4 regions of the Sphingobacterium sp. R2 genome follow, and region 2 is predicted to be linked to each of the others. Evidence: riboswitches for the same ligand, from Rfam matches in the RefSeq annotation. Region 2 holds a riboswitch; each other region holds the start of a gene.
What was found. Region 2 has a riboswitch for S-adenosylmethionine ahead of metF (methylenetetrahydrofolate reductase [NAD(P)H]). Riboswitches for the same ligand answer to the same signal wherever they lie in the genome.
Positions count from the first base shown of each region.

Region 1 (7,511 bases), 1.7 Mb from region 2:
AAACTGATTGATGAGCATTGAATCGTTAAAGAAAAGATTCTACCTTTTTTATATCCATATTATCCGGTTCATCCAGGGTGAACATACTGGCGATGCTTTTCGCAATGTATCTATCAGCATTTTGCCGAGTTTGGCGATCTATCTGTTGGGCGCACCGGCAAACGCAGCCATCGGTATTGGGGTGGGATCATTATTGACTACATTAACTGATCCTCCAGGTAATCGGAAAGATAAATTTTCTTCCGCCCTTGTTTGTATTCCCACTTTCTTTATTGCTTCGCTTTTTACAGCTTATCTTTTTCCTTATCATTGGCCGCTGGTTATTTTATTGAGTTCGGCAGGCTTTATCTGTACTTTTTATGGAATTTTCGGCCCTCGTTATGCCGCAATTGGGAACATGACATTGATTCTGATGAGCTTTGTCATCGGTATGGCCCCTCAGCATCCGCTTTCAGTGAGCTTAGAAATTACCGTAGGCGCCAGCATCTATTATTTCTTTAGCCTATTGCAGGCTTACATACAACCCTATCGTTCTTTGAAACACGCCATGGCCAATGGGTTTCACGGTTTATCTCAATTTCTATTGATACGTTCAGAATCTTACGATCCGGATATTCCGCTGGACTTGACTTACAGCCGCGTAGGAAAAATTTATGGCCAGATCAGTGAACAACAAGAGCAAATCAGATCGCTCTTATTTAGGGAAGAAAAAATCATTAGCCAACGCTGGCACAAAAGCAACTATTGGCTTAGTCAAGTGTATGGATTAATTGATTTACACGAATTAATTATTGCACTGGATCATGATTATGATGCCATTCGAAAAAATTTGCTGGATACCGGCAGCCTTCCGCTAATTCGTCGTAGTATAAAATTACTGGCCTTGGAAATCGATAGTTTTTCGCAGCCTAATAAAAGGTTTCGCTATGCAGAGCAGCTTTACGACAACCACAGTAAAATCAGTGCACTGTTGTCGGATCTAAAGGGAATCCAAGAACAACAGACTGCGCAAGCAAATGGTATTCTTGCTTCCATCATCCGCAATATTGAAGCTATTATTGAAGTTCTCAAACGGATTCAAGTTGCTTTTTATCAGAATCAAGAAATCAAAAACAAAATTGACACTAATGAGTATCAGCAATTTATCAACCGTCCATTGCGTAGTTTAAATGATATCAAGAGCAGACTCCATCTCCATAATCCACTTTTCCGTTTTGCACTCCGTATGGCGGTTCTCTTCGGAACAGGTGCATTGATAGGTATATCTTTTTTGGATTTTAAATATACCTATTGGATCTTACTCACTATTGCCATCGTTGCGAGACCTGCATTTTCAATGACTAAAACACGTAATATAGAACGCATACTAGGTACATTTTCGGGAATTGCCGTCGGTATACTCTGTTTGGTCTGCATTGACTTTCTGCCTGCTCTTCTTCTCATTGCCGCTACTGGGTTATTTGGATTCTTCTTATTCAACCGATCAAATTATATGGTCAGTGTGATCTTTATTACGCTGGGCATAGTCATTGCATTAAACTTATTTGAAGGAAATATTAATATCATTTTAGGCAGTAGAATAATTTTTACTTTAGTTGGTGCGCTGCTGGCAATAGCGGGCTATTTTTTGATACCAGTACGCCAAAGCTCGAGCATAATCCACTTAGCAAAAGAGGTCGCATTGTATAACCATCATTATTTTCAAATTATCAACAGACGCCTTTCCGACGATCTGCAAAGTTCGTTCGACATTCGGCTCGCTCGAAAAAAGGCACAGACTGCCATGGCTCTATTTTCCGATGCGATCAATCAAATGAAGAAGGAACCTGAACACAAGTGGGTAGACTGGTCTCATATCCATCATTTTCAAGCACTCTCCTATCGCATCAATTCGCATTTGGCTGGTCTCTCCCTATCGTTAGGTAGAGAATCTAATCACGACATAAAACACAATATCTACAGTAGAATTGATGCTTTAAAACCCCTTTTAACCGATTTAGATCAGCTTGCAGAAAATATCACCTTAAAAAAAACATAAGGTAAACCGCTGTATTTATGTATTGATATTGGATAACAAATATGTAATTCCAGCTGCGGAGGTAGCTCCCTTTTAACTAAAAAAAACGTATTTCTTTTGCATTGATAAAAAAGAAGTTTATATTTGTATCGTCTTCGAAAGAAGATTTCTAATCAACACCTTCCTTAATCAGTAGGTCTTGATTTATAAAGAAGTGGCGAGAGACTGGCTCAATGACCCACTGGCAACCTTCAATTTGCTTGAAAAGGTGCCAATTCCTGTCCAAAACAATACCGTTTTGGAGCATATAAATGATATAAGACAATGCTTATTAACTTACTGAAATCCATTACAAATTCAGGTTCAGGTTCAATACAACTGAACCTTGCGAACAGCAAAAGTGTACTACATCGTAAAAAAGTATCGATGCGAATGCGTATGCATACACACTTCACTGCTTGTTAAACATCATTTCCTTTTTCTTGGATAACGATTGACAGACCTTCCAAGTAGGTGTGTATGCTTCTCTTTTACCTTTACAAATTCTTTTTTTGAAACCTTAAAATCTAATATATTATGTCTTCTAACAAAAATTTAAAATTCGAAACACTACAGGTTCATGCTGGCCAGATCGCTGATCCTACCACAGGATCCAGAGCAGTTCCTATATATCAAACAACATCTTTTGTATTTGAAAATGCAGAACATGGAGCCAATCTATTCGCGTTAAAACAGTTTGGAAACATTTATACCCGGATTATGAATCCAACTACGGATGTATTTGAACAGCGGATTGCAGCTTTAGAAGGTGGTGTTGCAGCAGTCGCAGTTGCATCTGGTCAGGCAGCGCAGTTTATTGCATTAAATAATATTCTTGAAAGCGGCGACAATTTTGTTGCAGGGTCCAACTTATATGGAGGCACATTCAATCAATTCAAAGTTTCCTTCAAACGGCTAGGTATTGAAGCGCGTTTTGCGACCGATGGTGAAGCTGATAAAATAGAAGCGCTCATTGACGATAAAACTAAGGCTATCTATGTTGAAACAATCGGAAACCCAAGTTTCAATATTCCTGATTTTGAAAAAATCGCTGCTGTAGCCAAAAAATACGATTTGCCATTAATTGTTGACAATACATTTGGAGCTGGGGGTTATTTATTTAAACCATTAGAGCACGGCGCAAATGTGGTCGTTGAATCGGCAACGAAATGGATTGGTGGTCATGGAACCAGCATTGGTGGCGTCATCGTTGATGGAGGTAACTATAACTGGGGAAATGGGAAGTATCCCCAATTTTCCGAACCGTCCGATGGCTATCATGGATTGGTCTTCTCAGATGTTTTTGGTGAAAATGGCTCATTTGGTAATATACAATTTGCAATCCGCGCGCGTGTAGAGGGATTAAGAGATTTTGGACCAGCACTCTCTCCTTTCAATTCATTCTTGTTGTTACAAGGCCTTGAAACATTGTCTTTACGTGTACAACGGCATGTCGACAACGCGTTGGAAATCGCTAGATGGCTTGAGGCCCATCCTCAGGTAGAAAAGGTAAATTATCCGGGATTAAAAAGCTCGCCGAGTTTCTCAAATGCACAAAAATATCTTAAAAATGGATACGGCGCAGTGCTTTCTTTCCAGCTAAAAGGCGACGCAGCCCAGAAAGCCAACGACTTTATCGACAGCTTAGAATTAATCAGTCATTTAGCTAACGTAGGCGATACTAAATCGCTGATTATTCATCCAGCTGCAACGACCCACCAACAATTGAGTGAGGACGACCAAGCGAATGCGGGTGTGTTTAAAGGACTGTTGCGTCTGTCAGTCGGAATAGAACATATTGATGACATCAAAGCAGATTTACAACAAGCTTTTGATAAAATCAACTAATTAGACTTTCGGCTATAAAATTTAAACGTAAAATGAGTAAGCATATTTATCTGCACCCAGAGCCTTTTGTATTTGAAAATGGACGAGAGCTTACTGATTTACAAATCAGTTATGAGACGTTTGGCCAACTTAATCCAGATCGCAGCAATGTGATCTGGGTATGTCATGCACTAACGGCCAATGCAAACGTCCTGGATTGGTGGCCGGGTCTTTTTGGAACCGATGATTTATTTGATCCGAACGACTATTTTATCATCTGCGCCAACGTTATTGGGTCGGCCTATAATAGTAGCAACCCATTGTCTATTAACCCGACCACTGGGCAGCCCTATTACCTATCATTTCCGGAGTTTACGGTAAAAGATTTGGCCAGTGCACACCAGTTTCTTGCTGACCATCTGGACATCAAGCGTATCAACGTTCTTATCGGGAGCTCATTAGGGGGGCAGCAGGCATTGGAATGGGCAGCTTCCAACACGATCTCAATCGATCATTTAATCGTCGTTGGCACAAATGCTGTTCATTCACCATGGGGTATTGCATTCAATGAGAGCCAACGCCTTGCCATTACAACCGACCGTACCTTTTATGCAAACCATCCTGATGGCGGAGCTAAGGGACTAAAGGTGGCACGTTCAATGGCATTGCTATCGTACCGTAATTATACAACCTATAGTAATACACAGAGCGAAAATGATCAGAATAAGCTCGGCGACTACAAAGCGTCATCTTATCAAAATTATCAGGGGGAAAAATTAGTAAGCCGCTACAATGCTTACAGCTATTATTTCCTGACGAAAGCAATGGATAGCCACAATTTGGGGCGCGGCAGATTGTCTATTGAATCTGCACTATCAAACATTAGCTGTCCAACATTGGTATTGAGTGTCAATACAGATTTATTGTTTCCTCCACAAGAGCAACAATTCATAGCACAGCATATTCCCAATGCTCGTTACGAAGAGATTGAATCAACCTATGGTCATGACGGCTTTTTGATCGAAACAGCAAAACTAACAGAAACTATTAGCCTCTTTCTGAGCGAGCACAAAGTGTATGCTGCTGAATTAGTATAAGAGATTGAACAAAATAATAAGAGAATATAAGAAGAGATATGAGCAATAAATTAACAATAGGGATGTTTGGATTTGGTGTTGTAGGCCAAGGTCTTTATGATATTATCAAAACCAAAAATCTTAATCTGGAGATCAAGAAATTTGTCATTAAAAACGGTGATAAAAAACGCTCCCTACCAGCGGAGTTGTTTTCTACTGATGCGGAGGCAATTTTAGGTGATCCAGAGATTAACACTGTTGTCGAACTGATTGATGATGCCGAAGCAGCATACCAACTAACTGTGCGCGCACTGAAATCGGGAAAAAATGTGGTTTCTGCCAATAAAAAAATGATTGCGAGCCATTTGGAAGAGCTAGTTGATATCCAGCATGAATATGGTACAAGCTTATTGTATGAAGGTGCTGTTTGTGGAAGTATTCCTATTATCCGGAATTTAGAAGAGTATTATGATAATGAATTGCTCCACTCTGTTAGTGGCATTTTTAATGGATCTTCCAACTATATCCTATCTAAAGTTTTCAACGAAAACCAACACTATTCAGATGCTTTGAAGAAAGCGCAAGAACTCGGATTTGCAGAAACAGATCCAACCTTGGATGTCGGTGGATTTGATCCCAAATTTAAAGTATGTATTGTTGCTTCGCATGCGTACGGTATCTATGTCAAACCAAACGATGTGTTCAATATTGGTATTGATAAATTGGGACAGCAAGATATTCGTTTTGCGAAAGAAAAGAACCTCAAGATCAAATTGATACCGACGGCAAGAGAGATCGACGGAAACAAAGTTGTACTTTATGTATTACCACGCCTAGTAGGCAAAGACAGCATGCTCTATAATGTAGAAAATGAGAACAATGGAGTATTGGTGAAAGCGGCCTTTGCAGACGAACAATTTTTCTATGGTAAAGGAGCAGGTGGCCACCCAACAGGTTCTGCTGTGCTATCTGATATCGCGGCTCTTCGCTATGGATACCGCTATGAGTATAAAAAACATTTAGAATCCAGCACCTTAAATTATAGCCAAGATTATTTAATTAAGGTTTATTTGAGATACACCGATGATACACTGATTGAAAAGTTAAATTTCAGTGAAATCACAGAACGATATTACGCACCAGATTTCAAATATGTCATCGGACATATTAATCTTCAACAAATCGCAGCTCACAAAGCCGATTTGGATCAAGAGGGCAATTTTATTGCTGAAATCGCGTAGGCAATCAACAAACCAATCTACCTTGAAAATAGCCCCGAATGGGGCTATTTTTTATCTAATATTTAGTCACCTTTCAACTTGATATCTAAAATCCCACCTTCCACCAAACGTTCAAAAGGAAGTTGCCAACCTTTCCACAAGCGATTATTCAACCGAGCTTGATCAATAATATAACTATTGGGCTGCTCTTTCTTCACCTGAATGATAAATTTATTTTTTCTTAATTTCTCCGGCAATTCTATCGTTACCCGATCGAAAAGTGGAGCGCCGATCTGAAGTGCGGGCTTCTCGGTGGTGAGACTTCGTACATCGAATAGCCCTATACTGGATAAGACATACCAAGCTCCCAGCTGTCCTTGGTCTTCGTCTTGTCCGTAGCCATAACCGTGTATTGCATCATTACCATAAAACTCATTGCAAATTGCCCGTACCCATTTCTGACTTAAATCAGGTCTACCAGAAAAATAGAATAGCCAAGAGATATGCAGGTTCGGTTGATTACCATGATTATAAAGACTTTCAATCCCTGCGAAAGCGTCAATTTGTGTACCACCTCCAAACACATTCTTCTGCGACACCGTAAAAATACTATCCAACCGCTGATTAAACAGATCCTTTCCAACCAGTTTAACCAATTCCTGTGGGACATGCGGAACATAGAAGGTATACTGCCAAGCATTTCCCTCCTGAAATCCACGCCATGGTTCATAAGGGTTAAAGTTTGAAATAAATCGCCCAGTACTATCCCTTGGTCGCATAAACTTCGTTGCGGTATCGTACAGATTACGCCACCCATCGGATAATCCCTGAAATTTAATGTAGTCTTTTTGGTGCCCCAATGATTTTGCAAATTGTGCGGCTGCACCGGCAGAAAAAGCATATTCCAAGGTATGCGAAGCACCAAAAGGAGATCCATTGGTCATTAATTCGGGACTGCCATTATCATCTTTTATATACGGAGAATACCCTTTACGGACAAAAACGCCCACATCTAACTTCCCCGCTCCAGGCAGACGGTCTTTCCCTTCCAATTCATTTTTGCGCACCGCAGCATAGGCAAGATTCACATCATAGTCACGAATACCCACATTATACGCCGCTGCAATTGCCAAACCTGTAAAATTAGTCCCTACACCCGAAACGTATTTACTGTTGGCAATACCGTCTCCTAGCCAACCGGCATCGCGATAGACCAACAATTGACTCTGAATCCAGTCGTTGTAATAGTCCGGATAAGCAATGGACCACAACTGTGTCAAATTCCAAAATGCACCCCAGATCGCATCGGTATTGTAATGATGATGAATCGGT
Region 1 covers NZ_CP142884.1:4,508,955-4,516,465, forward strand. Annotated here, with positions in the region: gene VXM68_RS18915 (FUSC family membrane protein) at 11-2,038, shown strand; SAM riboswitch class I at 2,219-2,331, shown strand; gene VXM68_RS18920 (O-acetylhomoserine aminocarboxypropyltransferase/cysteine synthase family protein) at 2,594-3,904, shown strand; gene metX (homoserine O-acetyltransferase) at 3,937-4,980, shown strand; gene VXM68_RS18930 (homoserine dehydrogenase) at 5,019-6,200, shown strand; gene VXM68_RS18935 (GH92 family glycosyl hydrolase) at 6,263-7,511, opposite strand, start outside.
Region 1: it holds a riboswitch for S-adenosylmethionine, as region 2 does, so the genes downstream of both, VXM68_RS18920 (O-acetylhomoserine aminocarboxypropyltransferase/cysteine synthase family protein) here and metF (methylenetetrahydrofolate reductase [NAD(P)H]) in region 2, are expected to answer to the same signal.

Region 2 (7,511 bases):
CCGTTAGGATACGTTCCTTCATCTCGGCAGTTGCCTTATTGGTGAATGTCACCGCCAAAATTTCCTTGTAGCTATTCTCGTTGGATAGGAGGAGGGTGAGATAGTGTAAAGTTAAGCTAAAGGTTTTCCCCGAACCGGCAGAAGCTTTGAGTATTTTTAATGGCGCAACGGATTTCATAGAATGAAGGTAGAAAGTAAAAAGTGAATTGGCAAAAATGGCGAAGATTATTTTAATTGAGAAAAACAGACGTAATTTGAATCTAATTTATTAACCAAATTATCGTTTATGATATATACATGGTGACGTAATATGATGAGTTGATTACCTTTGGACGAAGCTAACAGCTGTACAAATTACGTTGGTGTTGACGGCAGAGCTCGTGTAATGATGTATGTTTTAAAAGGGGGGCAAGATGTTAAGGATGTCATTTTCAGTGAATTTTATAAAATCATGTTTATGATTAGAAAAAAATAACTATCTTTGCATCCCCTCTAGTATGAAGCTCGGGGGATATGTTGAATACATAAAATAAATTAAAAAATGGCAACTAAAATCAGATTGCAAAGACACGGTAAAAAAGGACGTCCTTTTTACCACGTAGTCGTAGCGGATTCTCGCGCTCCACGTGACGGTAAATTCATCGAACGTATTGGTTCTTACAACCCAAACACTAATCCAGCAACGATTGTTTTGGATTTTGAAAAAGCTTTGGATTGGATGAATAAAGGTGCTCAACCGACTGACACAGCTCGCGCTATCCTTTCTTACAAAGGTGTTCTTTACAAAAAACACTTGCAAGGTGGTGTGAAAAAAGGTGCTTTTGATGAAGCTGCTGCTGAAGCTAAATTTGCAGCTTGGACTGAAGCTAATGATGCAAGAATCTCTGGTAAAAAAGATGGTTTAGCACAAACTAAAGCTGATGCTAAAAATGCTGCTTTAGCTGCTGAAGCTAAGAAAAAAGAAGAAAAAGCTGCTGCTGTAGCTGCTAAAAATGCTCCTGTAGCGGAAGAAACTCCTGCTGAAGAGACTGAAGCTCCTGCATCAGAAGAAACTGAAGGTTAATTCTTTCATAAAGTATTCGAGAAAGCCGACTCAACCTTGAGCCGGCTTTTTTTGAAACAGCCAATAGGCTAATAGTTTGCCATTATCATGTCTTACATCTAATTGCCAAATACGAAAATATGACTATTGATCAAAGCTTTTACATCGGTTATATCAGCAAAACAAGAGGGCTTAAAGGGGAAGTACAGCTATTTTTTGAGTTCGAAGAATACGAGAGTTTGGATATGGACGTCGTCTTCGTGGAAGTGAACAAAAAGCTTGTTCCTTATTTTGTTGACGTCATCAAATTTCAAAAGAACAGCACCGCTTATGTGACATTCGAGGATGTGGATCATATTGATAAGGCTCAAATACTTGTGCGTAAAAAGCTATATCTTTCCAATGATAAAATGCCGGAGCGTGATCCAGATGATTTTAGATATACGGATTTAATCGGCTTTTTAGTAATTGATGAAAACCATGGTGAACTGGGGAGAATAACAGATGTTCAGGAATTTCCACAACAATTTGTTGCTACCGTAGATATGGATGGCAAGGAGCTGATGTTCCCGCTTTCGGACGATTTGATCTTAGGTATCGATGGCGAAGAGGAGATTATTGAAGTTGAATTGCCAGAGGGCTTGGTGGATCTCTATAAAGAATAAGCTATCCCCGAGCTTAATTCAAATGAATAGCGGTATACTATAACTATTGCAGTAATTTCTTATCTTGGTCCGTGTATTATTGTTGGCCATAATTATTCATTGATATTGAAACCGTTATTACTGCTGCTATTCGCATTTTCGTTATCTTCCTGTACTTTCTTTAGCAAGAAAAAGGCGTTTCCTGAAGGCAATTACCAAATGATATTTGGTTATTCGAATGAGGAGTATAAAAAATTAAAAAGCGAATCTTCCAAAAATGTGGAGGCAGATGTCTATGGTAATGACCCAATGCTATACCGATCTTTTCTCTCCCTCCATGATAAAGACCAATTTGTCCTAGCCATCGATGACATATTACTCTTCGGGAAGTATAGATTCAACGGCGACCGATTAGAGTTGACGGACGAGAAAAAAGGTAGCATCGGATTGGATATTGTTAAGGTAAAACAAGATTTTATTCAGCTGAGAGGTGATTTTTCACAGTTTAACTCCGAGCGTGTGCCTACTACCGAAAGACTTTATCTCAATTTTGCTTTAGATAAAACCCCTATACGCGAGACGCCAAGCAAATTTGACAGTCAAGTGAACTTGTGGCGGAATGCTCCCGTAAGAACAGAAAGTGAAAAAGAGATCAAGGCGAGGGCATTGAATTTTGTTGATTATTCTATCGCTTACTTTCAACATATATCGAGTTCTGGTACACATCACGATTATCGAATGGATGGTGTTGAATCGCCAATTATTTATGCGGAGAACGGTATTGTGCTGAAGGCGTGGAAAGATGTGCCCGAGTCGTGGAAAGCGTTGTTTTACAATGAACAAAATGCATTGATCGCTTATCGCTATTTATTTGATGGCTTTAAATATGGATCGAAAGAGGAATACCATGTAACAGGACTTCTATTAATCACGTTTTATCTCAAAAATCTACGGAATTCCCTAGCAACGCATCATTAGCCGATCCTGTTGTGGCGTAGTCAATCTGTTGGCTGTCAATGATCCTCGATCGTTAATTTTATCTGTTTTTTAGGTCTTTAAGTTTTGGTGGAGCGTAAATTCCTGTTATTACCTGGAAATAAACCTGAAGCCGTATTTATTGCGGTCTTTTCGCTGCCTTTTAAGCCTTTTCGAAAAAATATTTTTGTCTTTTGATTTTTTAAAACGATATTAGCAATGCTTATAGAGAAAGGCCGAGGGAATAGACCCGTTGAAGCCTTAGCAACCTGTATTGTTCAAGGTGCTAAATTCTACCCTACTCCATGTGGGAAAGATAAGTTACATGAAGATCAACGATTCCTCGACGTGTGCGTTTCGATATAAGCCAACCAAACTAAAAAACAGTTTTTTTAATGAAGATTATCGATCATATCCAGAATGCCAAAGGAAAAACATTGTTTTCTTTTGAGCTATTGCCACCGGCGAAAGGACAGGGCATCCAAAGTATTTTTAAAACCATGGATGAACTGATGGAGTTTAAACCTCCTTTTATCGACGTAACTTACCACCGGGAAGATTATATCTATAAAGAGCATGCAAGTGGATTACTGGAACGCGTTTCCTATCGCAAACGTCCTGGGACAGTGGCGATATGTGCAGCAATCATGAATAAATATAAAGTTGATGCAGTACCCCATTTGATATGTGGTGGTTTTACTAAGGAGGAAACCGAAAATGCACTGATCGATTTGAACTTCCTGGGCATAGATAATGTCTTGGTATTGCGCGGAGATGCACGTAAGGGCGATGCTGATTTTATTCCAACGGATGGTGGACATGCTTTTGCAACAGACTTATTGCAACAGGTTACTGATATGAATAAAGGAAAGTATCTTCATGAGGATATTGTCACTTCAGAAAAAACTGATTTTTGTATCGGTGTTGCAGGTTACCCCGAAAAACACTTTGAATCACCGAATTTTAATACTGACTTTAAATATCTGAAACAAAAAGTCGATATGGGGGCGGAATTTATAGTAACTCAAATGTTTTTTAATGTCGAAAAATATAAGGAATTTGTTACTAAATGTAGAGATAATGGAATCCATGTGCCTATTATTCCAGGATTAAAGCCACTGACAACTAAAAAGCAACTCGTGACCTTACCAAGAATATTTCATCTGGATATTCCAGAAGAACTGAGCGATGCTGTTTCGGCATGTAAAACAAATGCCGACGTCAGACAAGTCGGAGAAGAGTGGTTGGTACAACAATGTCAGGAGCTGATCAAGTTTGGCGCTCCGGTTCTACATTTCTATACGATGAGTAATCCGGGGCCAACAAAGAAAATTGTACAAAAACTAGCTTAACTCATAAAAATACCAGGTAAAGGGAGCTGATAAGCTCCCTTTTTCATTTTTAAGATATTCTATAATTGACCTTATAGCCCAGTCGTCGTGTTTATGACTTATTCTTTTAATTGAGTGGAAGCGACAGTGTATTTATTGTCAAGTACTTGTGTTAAATAGTGTTAATTAACATCCTGAAATCAGGATAACTTTTTACATTAATGTGCTATAAAGGATTTAATAAAAAACCAATTGACCTTATGACGTACAACAGAATAAATTCTCTACTGGGTTTTGCTTGTGGACTCATTGCCACATGTGTATATATTGCTACCGTGGAAAAGACGGTAAGCTGGTGGGATTGTGGTGAATTCATTGCCTGTGCTTACAAGCTGGAAGTAGCACACCAACCTGGGGCACCCTTATTTCTTCTGATTCAAAATATATTTTCTAACCTGGCTTTGGGTAATGCCGGTAAAATCGCCTATTGGATGAATATCGGATCGGCAATTTGCAGCGGGCTTACGGTTACATTTTTATTTTGGACCATAACAGCAATTGCCAAGAAGATACTCCGCGAAGACAAATGCATACCCTTATCCAACAGCTTGCAGATTTTCGGAGTAGGAATTGTTGGTGCAATGGCATTTAGTTTTAGCGATTCATTTTGGTATTCGGCTGTAGAATCCGAAGTTTATGCGATGTCGTCCTTGTGTACAGCAGTTGTGTTTTGGGGAATACTAAAATGGGAAGCTCGTGCTGATGAAGAAGGTAGTGACCGTTGGCTGGTATTTATCGGTTTTGTTATGGGGCTTTCTATTGGCGTTCATTTATTGAATCTTCTTGCTATCCCAGCGATAGCGATGGTTGTCTATTTCAGAAAAGCAACTCAGGTGAGTGGAAAGGGTACCTTAAAAGCTTTTGTCGTAGGTGTACTGATCCTGGGGGCTGTTTTGTGGGGTATTATACAATGGTTGGTTGGCCTGGCAGCTAAAGTTGACCTTGTATTTGTAAATTCACTTGGAATGGGATTTGGTTCCGGCATTTTCTTCTCATGTGCATTACTATTAGGCTCGATAGTTTACGGTTTGTATTATTCGCATACAAAGCACAAATACACGCTCAACACCGCTTTGTTAGTTTTTTGTTTTGTTTTATTTGGATACAGTTCCTACACCATGGTCATGATCCGGGCAAAAGCAAACCCATCCTTAAATAATAATGCACCGGATAATGTATTTTCGTTTTTGGGCTATTTGAGCAGGGAACAATATATTCGAGAACCATTACTCAAAGGTCCGTATTATGATTCGCAAGTGGTTGGTGTAAAGAGTAAGACAGGCTATCGGAAGGATCAATCGGCGTATGTTCCCTTCACACAGGTAGACAAATATCAATTTGATAAGGAAACCTTTTTCCCGCGTATCTATAGCCAAGATGGAAGCCATCAAGCCTATTATAGAAGTTACCTCAATTTGAAAGAAGGGCAACAGCCAACGTTCTCCGATAATTTTAAGTTCTTTTTCAATTTTCAGCTTGGCGATATGTATACCCGGTATTTCTTATGGAATTTTGTCGGTAGACAGAATGATAAGCAAGGGTATGGAACGTATAATGACGGGAATTGGCTGTCAGGAATCAAAACATTGGACAATTGGCGCCTGGGGGGCCAAGATAAACTTTCCCCAGCTCAAGAACATGATCCGAGCCGAAATACCTATTTCTTTCTGCCGCTGCTTTTGGGGATAGCTGGTGCGCTATGGTTGTATCGAAACAACAAGCCTTATACTTTGGTCGTAACCCTGCTGTTTGTATTTACGGGAATAGCGATTGTTGTTTACCTCAATCAAACGCCCATGCAACCCCGCGAACGGGATTATGCTTATGTGGGCTCTTTCTACGCCTTTGCAATCTGGATTGGACTGGGGCTGATCGCATTGGTTCGTTTCTTCAAACGCTTTTTACGAACACACTATGCTTTGGCGACAGGTTTATCCTTTGCGTTGCTGGGTGGCCCCATTATTTTGGTTCATCAGAACTGGGACGACCATGATCGATCGGAGAAATCGCTGGCAAGGGATTTGGCGCGTAATTATCTTGAAGCCTGTGCTCCAAATGCGATTCTATTTACCTATGGCGATCATGATACATTTCCGGTGTGGTACTTACAGGAAGTGGAAGGTGTGCGTCCCGATGTGCGCGTGGTCGTCTTAAGTTATCTTACCGGTGATTGGTATATGCAACAGGCCAAGCAGCCGACTTATCGGGCAGCAGGTCTCCCCGTAACAATTCCGGCAGAAAAGACAAAAAAAGGTGTCCGTGATTATATTCCCTTTGTGGATAGGCAACTTGACGAAGCTGTTGATGCCGGTCAGTTATTACAATTTGTGACCTCAGATGATCCAGAATATAAAGTTCAATTGAGTTCCGGCGAGATGGAAAATTATTTCCCCTCAAGAAAAGTAAAACTGGACGTCGATAGAGCGGATGTCGTTAAGAAAAATGCAGTTCCATCTTATTTGCAGGAAGCTATTGTATCAACGATGGAATGGGAGATACCAACTGAACACCTAACAAGGGCTGATTTAACAATCTTATCGGTGCTTGAAAATAACCAATGGAACAGGCCCGTCTATTTTTCAAATATGTTGCCAAGTGATCTTAAATTAGGTTTAGATAAATATCTTGTTAATGAAGGTTTCACGTCTAGACTGATGCCGGTCGCCGCTACAGAAGAGTCAACTGAAAAGCAAAGTGGGCAAGCCGGACTAGTGAACATGGAAGCTTTATATCATAATATTATGCACACGTATAATTGGGGGAATATAAAAAATGCTCGATATGTTGATACGGATTCATTCCGCTTTTCAAGCATGTATGCAAGAGATATTTTTGGAAAAGCAGCGCGTCTGTTATTGGCTAATGGCCGAATAAAACAAGCGGGAGAAGTTGCTAAAAAGGCATATGATCAATTACCGGCGCGCGTGTATGCTATGTCAGATGCGGTAAACTATGCTGATATTATTGATAGTCTATATCGTTCTGGACAACCTCAGCTCGCCAATAATATGATGGATCGAAATCTAAATTATGTAGCTGAACATATGGAATATTTGCATCAACTCGTAGTGGATAAGAAAAATTTAAGTTTCGAATGGAATGATATTCAGGTTGGATTGGACTCGGTAGACCGCTACCGTAAAATTTTATCGGATGCGAAAGAGGATAAACGATTGGCACGCGTTGAGGGCTTAAGGCGTCAATATCAAAACTGGTATGGTCTAGAGTAATGCTTTTAACAAACGAAACCAAATTATTGGGTTTGGCTCAATGGTAACTGGATGAATATGCTTGAGGTGATGAACCAGATGAGGCCGTTTTCATATACTGAAAGCGGCCTCGATACATATAGGATAGGGAAATGAGCCAAATGATTAAAATTTCATGCCTACTCCAAAGCCAAGCAGAAAGGGATTTATATCAACTTTTGCTGGTATGGATAAGTTGGGAGCTAAGTTG
Region 2 covers NZ_CP142884.1:837,469-844,979, reverse strand. Annotated here, with positions in the region: gene VXM68_RS03490 (UvrD-helicase domain-containing protein) at 1-178, opposite strand, end outside; gene VXM68_RS03485 (30S ribosomal protein S16) at 542-1,063, shown strand; gene rimM (ribosome maturation factor RimM) at 1,183-1,707, shown strand; gene VXM68_RS03475 (hypothetical protein) at 1,813-2,664, shown strand; SAM riboswitch class I at 2,882-2,984, shown strand; gene metF (methylenetetrahydrofolate reductase [NAD(P)H]) at 3,057-4,013, shown strand; gene VXM68_RS03465 (DUF2723 domain-containing protein) at 4,253-7,282, shown strand; gene VXM68_RS03460 (OmpW family outer membrane protein) at 7,427-7,511, opposite strand, start outside.

Region 3 (7,511 bases), 990 kb from region 2:
TTCATCTGCCGAATCCAATTTAAGAATAGGCATTTTTGTTTCTTTTTCCTCAATTAAGGGAACCTGTGGTTTCACCTTAACCTGCCCCAAAGCGACGGTTCCCACCGAAGCCAATGTCAGTAATAATACGTAACTTCTCATCTGTATATCGTTATTTAATAGTATTTAAATGCATATAAGTATAAGCAAACGTACACACTCCACTTATTCACTCCTGATTATTTTAAATTGCATTCAATAATATTGCTCACACCTACTCATGAATTCACCAGCGCGTTCATTCATCAGTCAAACTCCATGGCATTGATTAAAAATCGACTACTATGCTCAAATTCACAGCATAACTCGTCACTATCCACTAATTTACAAACAACAACACCTATATTTAAAAAGCTTGCTGTTAAACATTGTTAAAACAGCTTCAAAACACATCAGCATCTTTATATTTGTAACAATTCAAGAAAATGAGCTATAGCATCTCTATGGCCCTTAGAATGGTAGAAGGCATGCAGGCACAAATAGTAAATAACGAATTGAGTGCTCTAAACTTTGTGATACAGTAAAACTTATATTTATTTAACCGTCTATTCAAATGAAGAAAAATAGCATTGTATTGATCATTGGACTGATGTCATTGGCCCTTATCGGCGTTTTGGCTATGCAATTCTATTTTTTAAGAGATTCTTATCGTCAAAAATCTCAATTGTTTGATGAATCTGTCAATGCTGCGATAACAGCTGTTGCAGGAAAGTTAGAGCGGCGAGAAGTTGTTGACTTCGCTAAAGTTCAACAAGAACGAAATCTTGAAAAATCCAAACAAGAACAGGCAAAACAACGCCTTTTGGCCGAGCAACTCGAAATACAATATAGAATTGAAGAGCTAAAGAACAAGCAGCATACTATTTTCTCCAACTTCAAAGAGCAAGAAGATCAATTACGTGCGTTATATCCTAATGTTATTGAAATAAAAAATTCATTTTACGAGACATATATTAAAAGACCAGAGTACCAGAAATACATCAAATTTTCTGTTTCAAATGAGCTTACCGATGACAATCTCGTACAAGCCTTTATCATGCTCAACGCATCAAAGGTAGATGATCAGGTGAGCGGAAAAGATGATAGTACGCGCTTTGTTATTCCCTTACTGGATGGCCTGGTTGATCAGCAAACCAAATTCAGGGTAGCCACCTTACCCCCAAGAGAGGATGCAAAACTTACAAAAACGATCGCTGATTTAGAAAAAAGACTGGATGTGCTTAATAAAAAGAACTCCTGGTCGGGGTTTAACGTTTACGATTCTGTTGCCATGTTGGGGGGCAAAAAGGCTGACTATATCGAAGATGTCGCTATTGGAATGGAATTGGCTAAACGCCCATTGAAAGATAGGTTAAATATTATCATCGTTCAAGAGCTTATCAAGGAGGAATTGGCTCAACGCGACATCAGAGCGCCATTTAATATCGAAATATGGAGCACAAACAATATTTTACTTAATAATATCCTTAACGAAGCGGCATTAAAGAATCCTTCAAATACAACACGGTACTCCACTGCTCTCTTTAAAGGCGACATTGGTGCTGCGCCGGGAAAATTAACGATTTATTTTCCAGACAAAAAGGCGATTATTGCAGATAACATGGGTTATCTCCTTTTGCCTATGCTTGCACTACTTTTTTTATTAGTAGGGTGTTTTGCATACACGTTGATTATCATCTTTAGACAAAAGAAAGTTTCGGAGATGAAAACAGATTTTATCAACAACATGACACATGAGTTTAAGACGCCAGTTGCGACTATCATGATTGCTAGTGAATCGCTTAAGGACCCCGATATCAATGCCGACCATAAACGCGTTCAAAAATTGGCCAATATCATTTACGACGAGAATGTTAGATTAGGAAATCACATTGAACGTGTACTTGATTTAGCTCGACTAGAAAAAGAAACCTTAAAATTAGATCAGGTAGATGTTCATATTAACGATCTTGTTTCTGCGGTTACAGACAGTATGCAGCTCAGAATGCAGAATATTGGCGGAAAATTTACTATTGATCTGGCAGCCACTAAAGATATCGTCGTTGGCGACGAACTGCATTTCTCAAACGTATTTTATAACCTATTGGATAATGCAATTAAATACAACAAAGGTGATCTACATGTGAATATACAATCAAAAAACGTCGGTGATAGTATTGTGGTCACTATAGCTGACAATGGTATCGGTATGAGCCGAGATCACCTTCAAAAGATTTTTGACCAGTTTTACCGCATACCTACGGGGAATGTCCACAATGTAAAAGGATTTGGTCTCGGTCTAAGTTATGTACAAGATATTCTGAGGAGACTGAATGGAAAAATTACGGTTAAAAGCGAAAAAGATAAGGGCACGACCTTTGAGGTAATATTGCCTACAAAAAAATAAAAGGTTCCTTTTTTGTATATTTCCTCTGTAAAAGAATTTTAAAGGTAGAGGAAGCTGATTTATCAGCATCAAGGGAATTCGTTAAAATTTAAAGTATTCATTATGCAAAAGATATTATTAGCAGAAGACGATCCTAATTTAGGGGATCTTTTAAAAGACTATCTCGAATTAAAGGGAAAATTTGACGTCACACTATGTACAGATGGTGATGAAGCAATATCCCAATTCAAGAAAAATAACTACGACCTCTGCATCTTCGATGTGATGATGCCTAAAAAAGACGGCTTCTCGGTTGGGCGTGAAATCAGAAAAACGAACAATACTGTTCCTATAATCTTTGCCACAGCAAAAGGTATGATGGAAGATAAAACTGAAGCTTTTGAACTTGGAGGAGATGATTATATCACCAAGCCGTTTCGCGTTGAGGAATTGTTACTTCGCATCAATGCTCTGCTTAAACGCAGTGTTCGTGATAAAGAGGAAGAGATCGTTGCAGACAAATTTGAAATTGGCGATTATTTCTTTGATTATACAAGCCAGCAGATTTCCTATAAAGGGCAGATGCAAAAACTATCGACTAAAGAGGCTGAACTATTACGCCTGCTCTGCCTAAAGAAAAATGATGTATTGACAAGAGAGGAGGCTTTATTAAAAATATGGCATGATGACAACTATTTTACGGGTAGAAGTATGGATGTCTTTCTCAGTAAACTTCGAAAATATTTGAAAGAGGATAGTAAAGTGGAGATTGTAAATGTACATGGAAAAGGTTACAAACTTTTGGTAAGCTAAAAACAGAGGGAAGGAGTAATAGGATCATTCCCATTTTTTTTGTCTATAGTGTATAGAATTATGAAATAAAGTAATAATTCGATGAAAAGAAGAGAAAAAAACAATTTTATTCTTAGTAGAATATAAAAAATAAATACACTTTTCTAAAAAATTTGCATTTTTAAAATAATTACGTTACCTTAGCATCGCTTATAGAGAAAGGCAGAGGGAATAGACCCGATGAAGCCTTAGCAACCTGTCCCTTGACAAGGTGCTAAATTCTACCCATTGTATATGGGAATGATAAGCCGAAGTCACCAAATTCTAGTGTGTCCTTCTCTCTCTAGCAAGAAATATAGTTGAAAAAAAATATTAAAAACATTCATTATGTTATTGACTAACAATTTAGGTTACCCTCGTGTGGGCGCGTTCCGCGAATTGAAAAAAGCCAATGAGGCCTATTGGGCTAAAAAATCTTCTGTTGAGGAATTATTGGATACCGCAAAAAAAATACGTGAAGGCAATTGGAAAACACAAAAAGATGCTGGAATAGATTTGATCCCTTCCAATGATTTCTCCTTTTACGATCAAGTATTGGATTTAACCCTTACGGTTGGTGCAATTCCTGCCCGTTACCATTCTTTATTGAATAAAGTAGACAACAATTACAGTTTAGATCTATATTTCGCTATGGCTCGTGGTTTCCAACAGGAAGGAATCGACGTGACTGCAATGGAAATGACCAAGTGGTTAGATACCAACTACCATTACATGGTACCAGAATTTACAAAAGATCAAGAATTTAAATTGACTTCTGAAAAATTCTTAAACGAATACAACGAAGCAAAATCCTTGGGCATTGATACTAAACCAGTTTTACTCGGTCCGATCACTTACCTATTGATCGGTAAAGAAAAAGAAACTGGCTTCGACCGTATCGATTTATTGGATAAACTTGTTCCTGTATACGAGGAAATATTGGCTAAACTAGCTGATGCTGGTGCACAATATGTCCAGATTGACGAGCCTTTCTTAGCTTTGGATTTAGATGCTAAAGTAAAAGCTTTATATCAACCTACTTTCGAAAAATTAGCTGCAGCAGCAAAAAATATCAAATTAATCGCAACGACTTACTTCGAAGCTTTAAAAGACAACGAAGATATCGCAGTTAACTTACCTGTCCATGCTTTACATTTGGATCTGGTACGTGGTGAAAACCAATTGGATACGGTACTAGCTAAAGTTCCAGCTTCATTAACATTATCTTTAGGTATTGTTGAAGGTCGTAACATCTGGAAAAATGATTACGAAAAATCATTGGTTAAAATCAAACAGGCTGTTGATGCATTAGGAAAAGACCGCGTTTGGGTGGCTCCTTCTTCATCATTGTTGCATGTTCCTTTTGACCTAGATAATGAGCATAATGAACAATCATTACCTGCTGAAGTAAAGAATTGGTTAGCTTTTGCCAAACAAAAATTAGCTGAAGTGAAAGACTTAGCTGTACTGGCAGAAGGCGAAGTTGATGCGGAAACAGCGAAACGTTTTGAAGCGAACAAAGCTGCTGCTGAGAGCCGCCGCACTTCTCCATTAATTCACAAACCTGAAGTTAAGACACGTACAAGCAATATCACTGATGACGATGCAAAACGTACTTCATCATTTGCAGACCGTAAAGCAGCGCAACAAGCGAAATTTAACTTGCCGGCATTCCCTACCACAACGATAGGTTCTTTTCCACAAACAAAAGATGTTCGTAAATGGAGAGCAGATTTGAAAAAAGGTGCTATTACTCAAGAGGAATACGATAAAGCAATCGCAGAAGAAACGGAAAACACCATCCGTCTTCAAGAGCAATTGGATATCGACGTATTAGTACACGGCGAATTTGAGCGTAATGACATGGTTGAATACTTCGGTGAACAACTAGCTGGCTACGCTTTCACACAAAACGGTTGGGTTCAGTCTTACGGTTCTCGTTGTGTTAAACCTCCGATTATCTATGGTGACGTTTACCGTCCAAAGGACATGACTGTACGTTGGTCATCTTACGCACAATCGTTGACAAACCGTCCGGTGAAAGGTATGTTGACTGGTCCGGTTACCATCTTACAATGGTCTTTCGTACGTAACGATCAACCGCGTTCAACAACAACTTACCAAATTGCTTTGGCTATCCTGGATGAAGTACAAGCTTTGGAAAAAGCAGGTATCAAAATTATTCAAATTGATGAACCAGCTATCCGTGAAGGATTACCTTTACGTAAGGCTGATCAGAAAGATTACTTAAACTGGGCAGTACGTGCTTTCCGTGTTTCTTCTTCAAATGTAGAAAACGATACACAAATTCACACACACATGTGTTATTCAGAATTCAATAATGTAATCGAAGATATCGCTGCAATGGATGCTGATGTTATCACGATCGAGACTTCACGTTCTCAAATGAAATTATTGAATGCTTTCGCTGGCGACTTTAAATATCCAAATGATATTGGTCCGGGTGTTTATGATATTCACTCTCCACGTGTGCCCAGCAAAGACGAGATGGTAGATCTATTGCGTAAAGCAAAAGCAGTAGTTCCGGCAGAACAACTTTGGGTTAATCCTGACTGCGGATTGAAGACCCGTGCTTGGCCAGAAACCAAAGCAGCTTTAGAATCTATGGTGGAAGCTGCCAAAATCTTAAGAGCAGAATAATTCCTAAACGCTATTGATTAAGCCCTAGGTGAAATCTCACCTAGGGCTTTTTTTTTCGCATATTAATCTAAAAATTGTAGCCAGATCAAGGGCCTACTTATGATCAGGATTACTTTCTTTCTTCCTAATCTTCCCACTACCTTTACTAATTTCCTGCTTTCCTCTAATCCGCTCCTCAATCGACTTCAGGCTTGACGAAAAATCAAGATCAACATTTTCAAGTTTCGCGATTTTTAACGCCTTCAACGCCTTTTTGTATTTTCTTAATTTTTCAAATAGAAGTGCTTTCTTTAGCCAGATCCCTGCCAGAGGCATCCCCGGAAGTGTCAAAGCGAATTTAATCGTTTTTTTTGCAGCTTCATATTCTCCCATATCAATCAATGTCTGAATGAAATAAGGATAAACTTCCACTGCCCGCACATTATGCGCCAAGGCTTCCTGGAAATACCTTTTTGCCTGCTCATAATCAAACAACTGTTCGGCATGAACTCTTCCCATCAAACAAAGCGCCATTGTATTGGACTCATCATAGGATAGCGCATAAGATAAGGACTCTATTGTCTCCTCCAAATATATCGGATAGTTATCCAGTGCCTGAAGGACATATTTATTGACTGAATTCATAAAATTTTCTAAAACATAACATTCACATCCAGCTTTCACAATAACTTTGAAAGTACTGGATTTTAAAACTCCTTAATTAAGCTTTAAGCTAAGCATATTGGACAAGTGGACTACCATTTAGAGGGCCAAGTTTTAGCCAATAGCAACCTAGGTTACTTAACGTATTAAGAAAGAAGATTAGGAAAGGGCCGTATTCCGAAGAATATTCCCGAGAATCTTCTCTGTGGACGAAGCGGGATTTTTTAATATTGCAAACATATTCTTCCGTTTTTATTAATTATTCTGTTGAATTGCAAAGATTCAAAATATTTACCAAATTACAAAAACTTTTGATTATTAACATGTTATATTGTTCAGAACGATATTGGCATATTATTGTCGCATCAATTTCACTAAAATTCACTGACAATTTCCCCATCTTTGAACCATGGAAAGTCAGCCAGCTAATCAATTCATCAAACTATCAAGAAAACGTAAGGGACTAACGCAGCAGGAACTCGCTGATCGAGCAGGTGTATCGCTAAGAACTGTGCAAAGCATAGAAAAAGGCACGGAAGAAATCAGTGGATTTAGTCTCAAACAGATCAGTCAAATTTTGGAAATACCATTAGAACAACTCATTATGCCAAATGTAAATCAAATCAGTATCGACAACAATCAAACAGGAAGTATTAAAGCCTTATATTTAGCATCGCTTACCTTTCTGGTCAATCCATTATTGGGGTTATTGGTGCCTGCAATTATGGGCTATACGAAACAAAACAGAGACGCCTTATACAGTAAGCACCTAAAAAGAATAATTACAACACATGCTGTTGGACTATTTTTTCTCGGAAGTTTCATAGGCTATATCATTATTGCAGATTTTTTTAAGATTTCGTTACCGTCTTTTTTAAGCGATATCTTTAATAGCGCCTACTTTTTACTCATCCCAGTATGCTATTACCTATTGATTCTAACCTTCACTATTTTTAATTATATCGCAATAAGG
Region 3 covers NZ_CP142884.1:1,825,735-1,833,245, reverse strand. Annotated here, with positions in the region: gene VXM68_RS07580 (hypothetical protein) at 1-141, opposite strand, end outside; gene VXM68_RS07575 (sensor histidine kinase KdpD) at 593-2,425, shown strand; gene VXM68_RS07570 (response regulator transcription factor) at 2,528-3,217, shown strand; SAM riboswitch class I at 3,404-3,506, shown strand; gene metE (5-methyltetrahydropteroyltriglutamate--homocysteine S-methyltransferase) at 3,584-5,896, shown strand; gene VXM68_RS07560 (hypothetical protein) at 5,990-6,520, opposite strand; gene VXM68_RS07555 (helix-turn-helix domain-containing protein) at 6,948-7,511, shown strand, end outside.
Region 3: it holds a riboswitch for S-adenosylmethionine, as region 2 does, so the genes downstream of both, metE (5-methyltetrahydropteroyltriglutamate--homocysteine S-methyltransferase) here and metF (methylenetetrahydrofolate reductase [NAD(P)H]) in region 2, are expected to answer to the same signal.

Region 4 (7,511 bases), 970 kb from region 2:
GGTTGTAAACTTTGCAAAATCCATTGGCATGGTTGCCCTACCGCTGCATAAGGAGCAGCCTGGCTATATTGTAAACTCCTTACTTGTCCCATTACTTTCGGCAGCAACGGATCTTTTGGTCAACGAAGTAGCCGATGCCCAAACGATCGACAAGACTTGGATGGTTGCCACGGGAGCGCCAACAGGCCCCTTTGGCATACTCGATATCGTTGGCATCACAACAGCCTATAATATTAACAAAATGAGTGCCGAGGCAACCAATGATCCCATAAAGATAAAAACTGTAGCCTATCTCAAAGAACATTTTATAGACAAGAACAAATTAGGCGTCGCTACCGGGGAAGGGTTTTATACCTATCCCAATCCAGCCTATCAATCGCCAGACTTTTTGAAGTAATCGACTGGCTTTCGAAAGAACGCGACTTCAATAAACAGCTCGTGCATGATATTGCAAGATAACGGATAAATAAGACTTGTTATACAGTATACAGAAATGCCTTTCAAATGCTGATTTGAAAGGCATTTCTCCAACATCTGCTTAGCGTATTATCCATATAAGGAATCTTCAATTGCATTCCACAGTTGAATTCTTTTTTGCAGCGCAACTTTACTAATTTCCTTCATTTCCGTCCATTTAACCTCATCGTCCTTCGCAAGATCTGTAATCATCTGCATCGCCAATGGACCGTGTTCGTCACCATCTAAATCAATATGCCGCTGAAAATAATAAATAAAACTGTCTAAATTGGCTGTGGGGAAATTCGCTTTAATTTCTTCTAAAATAGACGTAAACATTCCGGGGATGAGGTCTTCACGTCCAAAGGTAAACACCGCCGCAATTTTATGCACCTCGCCCTCGGCAATCACTTCAAATGTAAAATTCAGAAAATCTTTGATTCGCTTATCCAATGTTGTCATTGCTATAACATCGAATATATTATCCGATTTTTTGGCATTGGCAATAAATTTATTGATCAAATGGAGATCGGCCCCCATAGCAGACATGGCGTCGAGATACATCTCAAAATGGCTTAATCGACGTCCATCGATATATTCATCCGACTCTTCTGCCAATACAATTTCATTAATCAAATAGCGCGTTGAAGGATGTTCACTGGCGAACCATGGAAGTGTGGTACAGGTTAATTTGATCTGTAAAGCTTTTAATAAAGACATAAAATCCCATACAGCATACACATGCCCTTCGGTAAAAGAACGTAAATTTTTGATCGTTTTGACTTTACGGTATAAAGGGTGTTGCAATAATACTTCGCGTTCAGCAGCAATGTATTCGTTAATTTCCGCAATTCTATTCATGGCGCAAAAGTATTGTGTTATCTCTGCTTTTTAAAGTATTTTCGATGAGATTACAGTAACATGATAAATTTCCCATCCAGCTAACCGCTTTATAACCAAATCACAGCCAACACCCCGCCTCGCTTTGACCTCCCTATTTCTGTAGCTAACGCCCATTTAACCTTAAAAACAAAAAAAAATTTCATTATAAAAAATAATCTACTATATTTGTAGAGTATTCAGAATTGCATGATGCAATACCAACCGAGTGGAGGCACCGCGGTGGTAAATTAATACGGGTTTCGACCAAAATAAACGTCGCAGAACGATTATTTTCCCAATAAGATCTGGATACAGTTTATGGTTTAATCCTTTAAATTTTTAAATTGTATGGCTACTACAACAAATCTTTACCAACATTTACTGGAAAAATTCAGTTATTACTCCACAGATGAACTGATCCAGCTCAACAACGACACCATTTTAGGACAAGGCTGGGGATCATCGAAAGCTACCTTCAGGACAGCTTTGATCAGTACGTTTTCAAAAAGGGGACTTGATCTTTCTAATATTATTTCCAAGGAAGACGGTTTCACCTCGGTGAAGCAGGTACCTGTACGCTTGGAACAGAATGTCCTGATTCCTTTACAGTAATGCCCTATAAACAAAAAAAGAGTAGGCCTAGCCTACTCTTTCGTCAATGAGTGATGATATCTTAATGTATGATTGAGCGAATGGGCTGTTTGCCGAGCGTCGTCTTTGTAGGACGAGAGATCGTCGCAATTTTGAATTTCTGCCACATCCACTTTCGTTCTTACTTTGCTGATGACCTGATTTAATTCCGATTTCCAGTTGCCCGGATCGCCAAAATCGTCCATCCAATTTTTATTGATAAACTTTTTGTAGTTCAAAAGCAAAATATACAATTCCTCACCACTACCGGCGCGATTGATTGACGTGCGCCAGTTCTCTAATTTTTCTTTAAAACTCATAACCAGCAATATACAAAAGAAATACGACTTGACCAAATATTCCGAGTTTTACCGTACGTATTGACAAAGATTTGACAGGATAATCGCTTTTTCGTCGGGGTCGACAATTTCATAAAAACTGTTATCTTTATCACCGCAGCCTGAGCGCTTAAACGGTTGCAATTTAGTTGAATACATGAGTATGCGATATTTTGATTTTGAAAACAGTAAATACGGCTTTCCCTTAGCGATGGATGCCCATCGGTTTGAGGACAATACCGACCTGATTTTTGAAGCCGAACCACACACCATCAACTTTTTTGAGATCATGTTTTTTGAACAGGGAAGCGGGGTGGCATATACCAATGAAAAACGTATTGATCTATGCCCAGGAACCATTTTATTCGCTTTTCCCAATCAGATCAAGCAATATGAATTTGATAAAAATAGCGTCAAAGGATTCCATTTAATCTTCAAACCTGAGTTTTTGGAATCGTTCTTTCAGGATAAGACACTTGTATATAAACTACCCTATTTTTACAACTATTCATTTTCGCCCTATATTGTCGCAGCAACTCATGATTTCGAGGTATTTAAAATCCTGCTTTCCGAAATTGTTTTTGAGATCGGAACATTTCGATCCGACAGTCCCAATATGATTCGCGCATTCCTTGCCAGTATTTTACTGCGGCTGGATCGGCTATTTCGCGCATTTCACCATATAGCCAATGAAGGCTCGAACAATAATTTGCTGACGCGATTTAAAATGCTCATGGAAGAGCATGTCAACTCCAACCTGAACTGCAATCAATACGCGGACTTACTGAAAATACATCGCAATGAGCTGAATCGTCAAATTAAAGCTTATACGGGCCACAGTCCAATCCACCTAATCCAACGCCGAAAAGTTCAAGAAATCAAACAGCGGCTTCTCCTGGACGAGCAGTCTATCGCCCAAATTGCCGTTGAACTTCATTTCAGCGATCCTAATAATCTTTCCAGATTTTTTAAAAAACTAACGGGCATATCTCCTTACGCCTATAAGCAGAAAATGCAAAATGATAGTTTTTCATAAACTTGTGATAGCTATCCATTGACAAAGCGGGGCTATCTTTGCATAGATCGTCGTTGCATTCATCAGATGACGGTCACCGTTTTAAGATTCATCAGCTGGATACGTTTATGTTATCGAGCATCACACTTGAAAAAATATGCTAAAAGCACTACTATTCTGTTGTTCACTTTATGGGCTACTTACTAACCCCGCATACCGTATTACTGGCCGTTTAGTTGACCACCAGTACAATCCGGTTGGTTATTTCATAATTGAAACCTTTGTATCCAATACGGAAAGGGAGCCCTTGGCCTTATTAGGTCGGGATACCGTTAGGAATAGCAATGGCGAATTTAAGATCAAGGTGTTAAAAAAGGGGAGCTATCTTCTAAGGATAGCCGTTCCGGATTACACCGATTATTCTCTTTTTACCACCATACAGGATTCAACCTACTCCTTTCCTGAAATACATTTGCAGCAAACAAAATAAGTGTTACCTATTCAACCTTGTATCCCATAGACCGCATTTTTGCGATCGCATTTGCCTTCTCTAGGGTGATTGGTCGTATTCGCTTAAGGTATCCTAGGGGCTTACTAGCCCCCTTGTTTGCCTATTCTTTGCCGACTGGTTGCTATTTAGTTACCATTTTAGCAGAGAAACAGCTAAAAAACACCAATCAAACAGCAGAGAAACGGCAAAGAAACAGCAGAGAAACAGCAGAGAAACGGCAAAGAAACAGCAGAGAAACGGCAAAGAAACAGCAAGGAATAAGCAGAGAAAGAGCAAACCAATGCCAAGCCAATCTCCTAGCAGGAGCGAAGAAGTACCAAAGAATAGGCAAAGAAATACCAAAGAACGCAGGAAAAAACACTGCGTATTATCTGCAAAAAATCAATCGACAACTAAACTTTTACCTTATATTGCGGTCTCATTAACACGTACACAAACAAGAATTCTTCTATTTTAGTCCAAACGCGATATGATACTAGCTATTTCCTTCAAAACCATGCTCGCCCTTCTTCTGCTTGGCTCTGCCAGCGATGTCTATGTTGATAATAGCAAATACGAAAATAGCAGTGCCTATATCCATCAAGACCAGTTGGGAGACGGCTATGCCAAAATTGGCGGTCGTATTTACTATCGTGGTAAAGAAATTGTCAATGCCAATGCCGGTTCTTTTCAGTTTTTAGGTGATGGTTATGCAAAAGACACCTGGAAAGTCTATTTTCGGGGGTCAATTCTAACTGATGCCAGCCCATCTACTTTCCAATTTCTTTGCGACGGTTATGCTAGTGATGCTTGGAGAGTTTATTTTTATGGCAAGCCATTGTTGGACGCAACAACTTCCACCTTTAAGACACTGGGAAATGGTTACAGCAAAGATACGTGGAAAGTCTACTATTTAGGCAAGGAAATTAATGGGGCAAACGCTTCGAGCTTTGAAAATCTCGGTCGGGGGTATGCGAAAGATCATTGGAACAGCTATTATAGGGGCGAAAAGAACGAGAGATTTGCTGGTCCTACCACACAGCCTCTTGGTGGTCAATATTCCAAGGACAATTGGTCTGTTTTTTATAAAAATCAGAAAGTGGAAGGGGCTTCTGCTTCAACGTTTGAATACCTTGATGATGGCTATGCCAAAGACGCCTGGAATCTTTTTTACCGTGGAATTAAAGTCGAGGGCGGCAGCCCCAACTCTTTCAAATCAATCGGAAATGGCTATGCCGTAGACCCCTGGGCAGTCTATTATCAGGGAATAAAAGTTAACGGCGCTTCGGCATCCACCTTTAAAGCACTTGGGGGAGGGTATGCAAAAGACTCCTGGACGGTCTTCTATCGCGGCCAGGAGTTGAAAGGAGCGAGTGCTTCAACCTTTGAATATTTGGATAACGGCTATGCCGGGGATGCATGGAGCAAGTTTTATAAAGGGAAAAAATTGGATTGATCTATTCGATGATAATGTTGATCCCGACCATTTTAGCTTTGTATTTAATTTTTTCGATAAGACCGTAGTAGCTCCAGTTTCGCAGTAAGAATTTATCGCCTTTGGCAATTTCCTCCTTATTGGATTGGTTGACCAACAAGAGGGTGCCTGCCTGTGCTTTCACACAAAGTTCAATTAACCGGCGGCTATAGAGATGGAGTTTGGTGTCTACATAATTTTTCTCCTTTTCGTTATAGTGTTCCAAGCTTTTCATTTTCCGCTTACGACCACGCCCACCTTTATCAAATGCTGCAGCTTTTTGCAAGCGATGCCGCGCGGCTTGGATGGCCATACGTCGGTAAGTAAACTCTTCTTTATTACCGATCTGAAAGGACTCCTTTCCGATGGTCACTGCTATGGGATGTTCGATTGAAAGCGACGCTTCGGCGATAATGTTATCTTTCAATTCTTGGATTTTCTTTGGGAGCTCGAGGGCCAACAGCAGAAAGATCTTGCCTTTAACAATTTTGATTGCGCTGCTGCAGACTTTGATTTGCCCAACCAATGCGCGCTGAAGAAGAACCCGCTTATCCGACCGGTCTTTACCGAGGTAGGTTCGAAACGGTATTTTGAATAATGTGAATTTAAAATCTCTAGTATTCTCATCTTTACTCAAATTAATTTGCCTACCAGGAAAGGGAATGGGCATATCCTTTTTGTAATTACGAAGTGATTTTTCGCCCTTCCAATAGGAGAGACGATCTGCCTGAAAATATTTGATTAAAACCGTATTTATCTGTGATAGAATATCCGTAGGAATTCGACCCTTAAAATAATTAGATAGCACGCGGTAAGTAGTGTTCATGCGTGAAGTATTCAATACACCTTCCGGATCCTTTGCCTGATCGGCCAGTTTAATTTTAACATCATCTTGCAAATAAATCAGGTCTTTCAGATTTTCCTGCACATATTGGTGGGTGATGACCATATTAGCGGCACGGAATACGAGATCCTGCCATTCAAAGAGTTTTTTAAAATATTCCGACCGTTTTTCTTTATCGTCACAATCCACGAACACCTGTATTTTCCGGGTCAACACCATTGTATCAGCTGCCATATTGCTTTTATTTTTTTTATGCTATTTTTTTTGATTTAATTTTTGCGTGCGCATTAATAAACAACGTCCTTACCTGTCCCCCATCCAGCTGCAATGCTTCCGAAATTTTGTCGAAGGAATACTGCAATTCGTAGCGCATGCGAAATACTTCAGCTTCCTCTTCGGTCATTTCACCATTTAACTTAAATTCGACCGGCTTGGCTACAAGCTGCATTTTCTCCTCACTATGAACGATGGCACGTAGGTATTCGATTGCATTTTCAATTTGTAGACTAACCTCATAATCTGATATGTTCCCCATATAGTACGCGATACGTTCATAGTTAAAACTATATTTGAGGCAGAGACGAATAAAAAGTTGTTGATCGCGGTTGAGGTTTGGAAGAATAGCATTAAGCTGGTCCATTCTCTTCTTCTTTTCCAATTCCAGTTGCTCGATATAGAGCACATCGTCTTCGTTTTCCTCTTCCAGTTCATAGCCCAGCATAAACTCCTGATAATCCTCTATGCTATCGAGCCGCAGCAAGCTTCGCTGAAATTTATTTTTTGATTTTTTGTAAAAAGCTTTAATGGCAGACTTCACCTGAACTTTCAGAAAGTCGAAGATTTCAGTTTCGGAATGTACATTTTCTCGGAACAGCCAAAGCCGTAGAAAGGCCTCTTGGGCAATGCTTTCGCCTGTACATTCGTCATCCGTTGCGCGGTGTGCACGAAAAAGGAAATGTTTATAGAATTTTTGGTAGAAGAATTTAAGCCCCCTTTCTTCCCCTTGGCGGAGGTTTTCTAATGCGCGTATGGTCTCTTGTTTTCGTAAAAGTAGTTTCATAATTCGTCCTTTCTTGGTTAAAGCGAAAATCATTTACCGCAGCTCCGGCGGAATTTGACGGATTTTATGAAAACCGAAGCTGGGTAAGTGTAAATTGTTATCTGGTTATAAAACTTATTGGTATTGAATGGAAGATAATGTCGTTACGCGGTCCAGTTGTATATACCCTTTATTTTAGATCATTAACATCAAAAGGATAAAACAATCCCTATCGAGCCGTTATGTATACCCTACATTTTAGAAACATCAACATAATAGTTTCCCCAATTGCGATTTTTTCACGTTGTTGAATATACCATACATCTTAAGGTCATCAACATCT
Region 4 covers NZ_CP142884.1:5,217,581-5,225,091, forward strand. Annotated here, with positions in the region: gene VXM68_RS21810 (3-hydroxyacyl-CoA dehydrogenase) at 1-397, shown strand, start outside; gene VXM68_RS21815 (DUF3050 domain-containing protein) at 547-1,317, opposite strand; SAM-I-IV-variant riboswitch at 1,527-1,620, shown strand; gene VXM68_RS21820 (5-oxoprolinase) at 1,687-1,950, shown strand; gene VXM68_RS21825 (hypothetical protein) at 1,983-2,288, opposite strand; gene VXM68_RS21830 (AraC family transcriptional regulator) at 2,464-3,342, shown strand; gene VXM68_RS21835 (hypothetical protein) at 3,479-3,811, shown strand; gene VXM68_RS21840 (hypothetical protein) at 3,829-4,257, shown strand; gene VXM68_RS21845 (DKNYY domain-containing protein) at 4,302-5,267, shown strand; gene VXM68_RS21850 (hypothetical protein) at 5,269-6,363, opposite strand; gene VXM68_RS21855 (RNA polymerase sigma factor) at 6,380-7,189, opposite strand.
Region 4: it holds a riboswitch for S-adenosylmethionine, as region 2 does, so the genes downstream of both, VXM68_RS21820 (5-oxoprolinase) here and metF (methylenetetrahydrofolate reductase [NAD(P)H]) in region 2, are expected to answer to the same signal.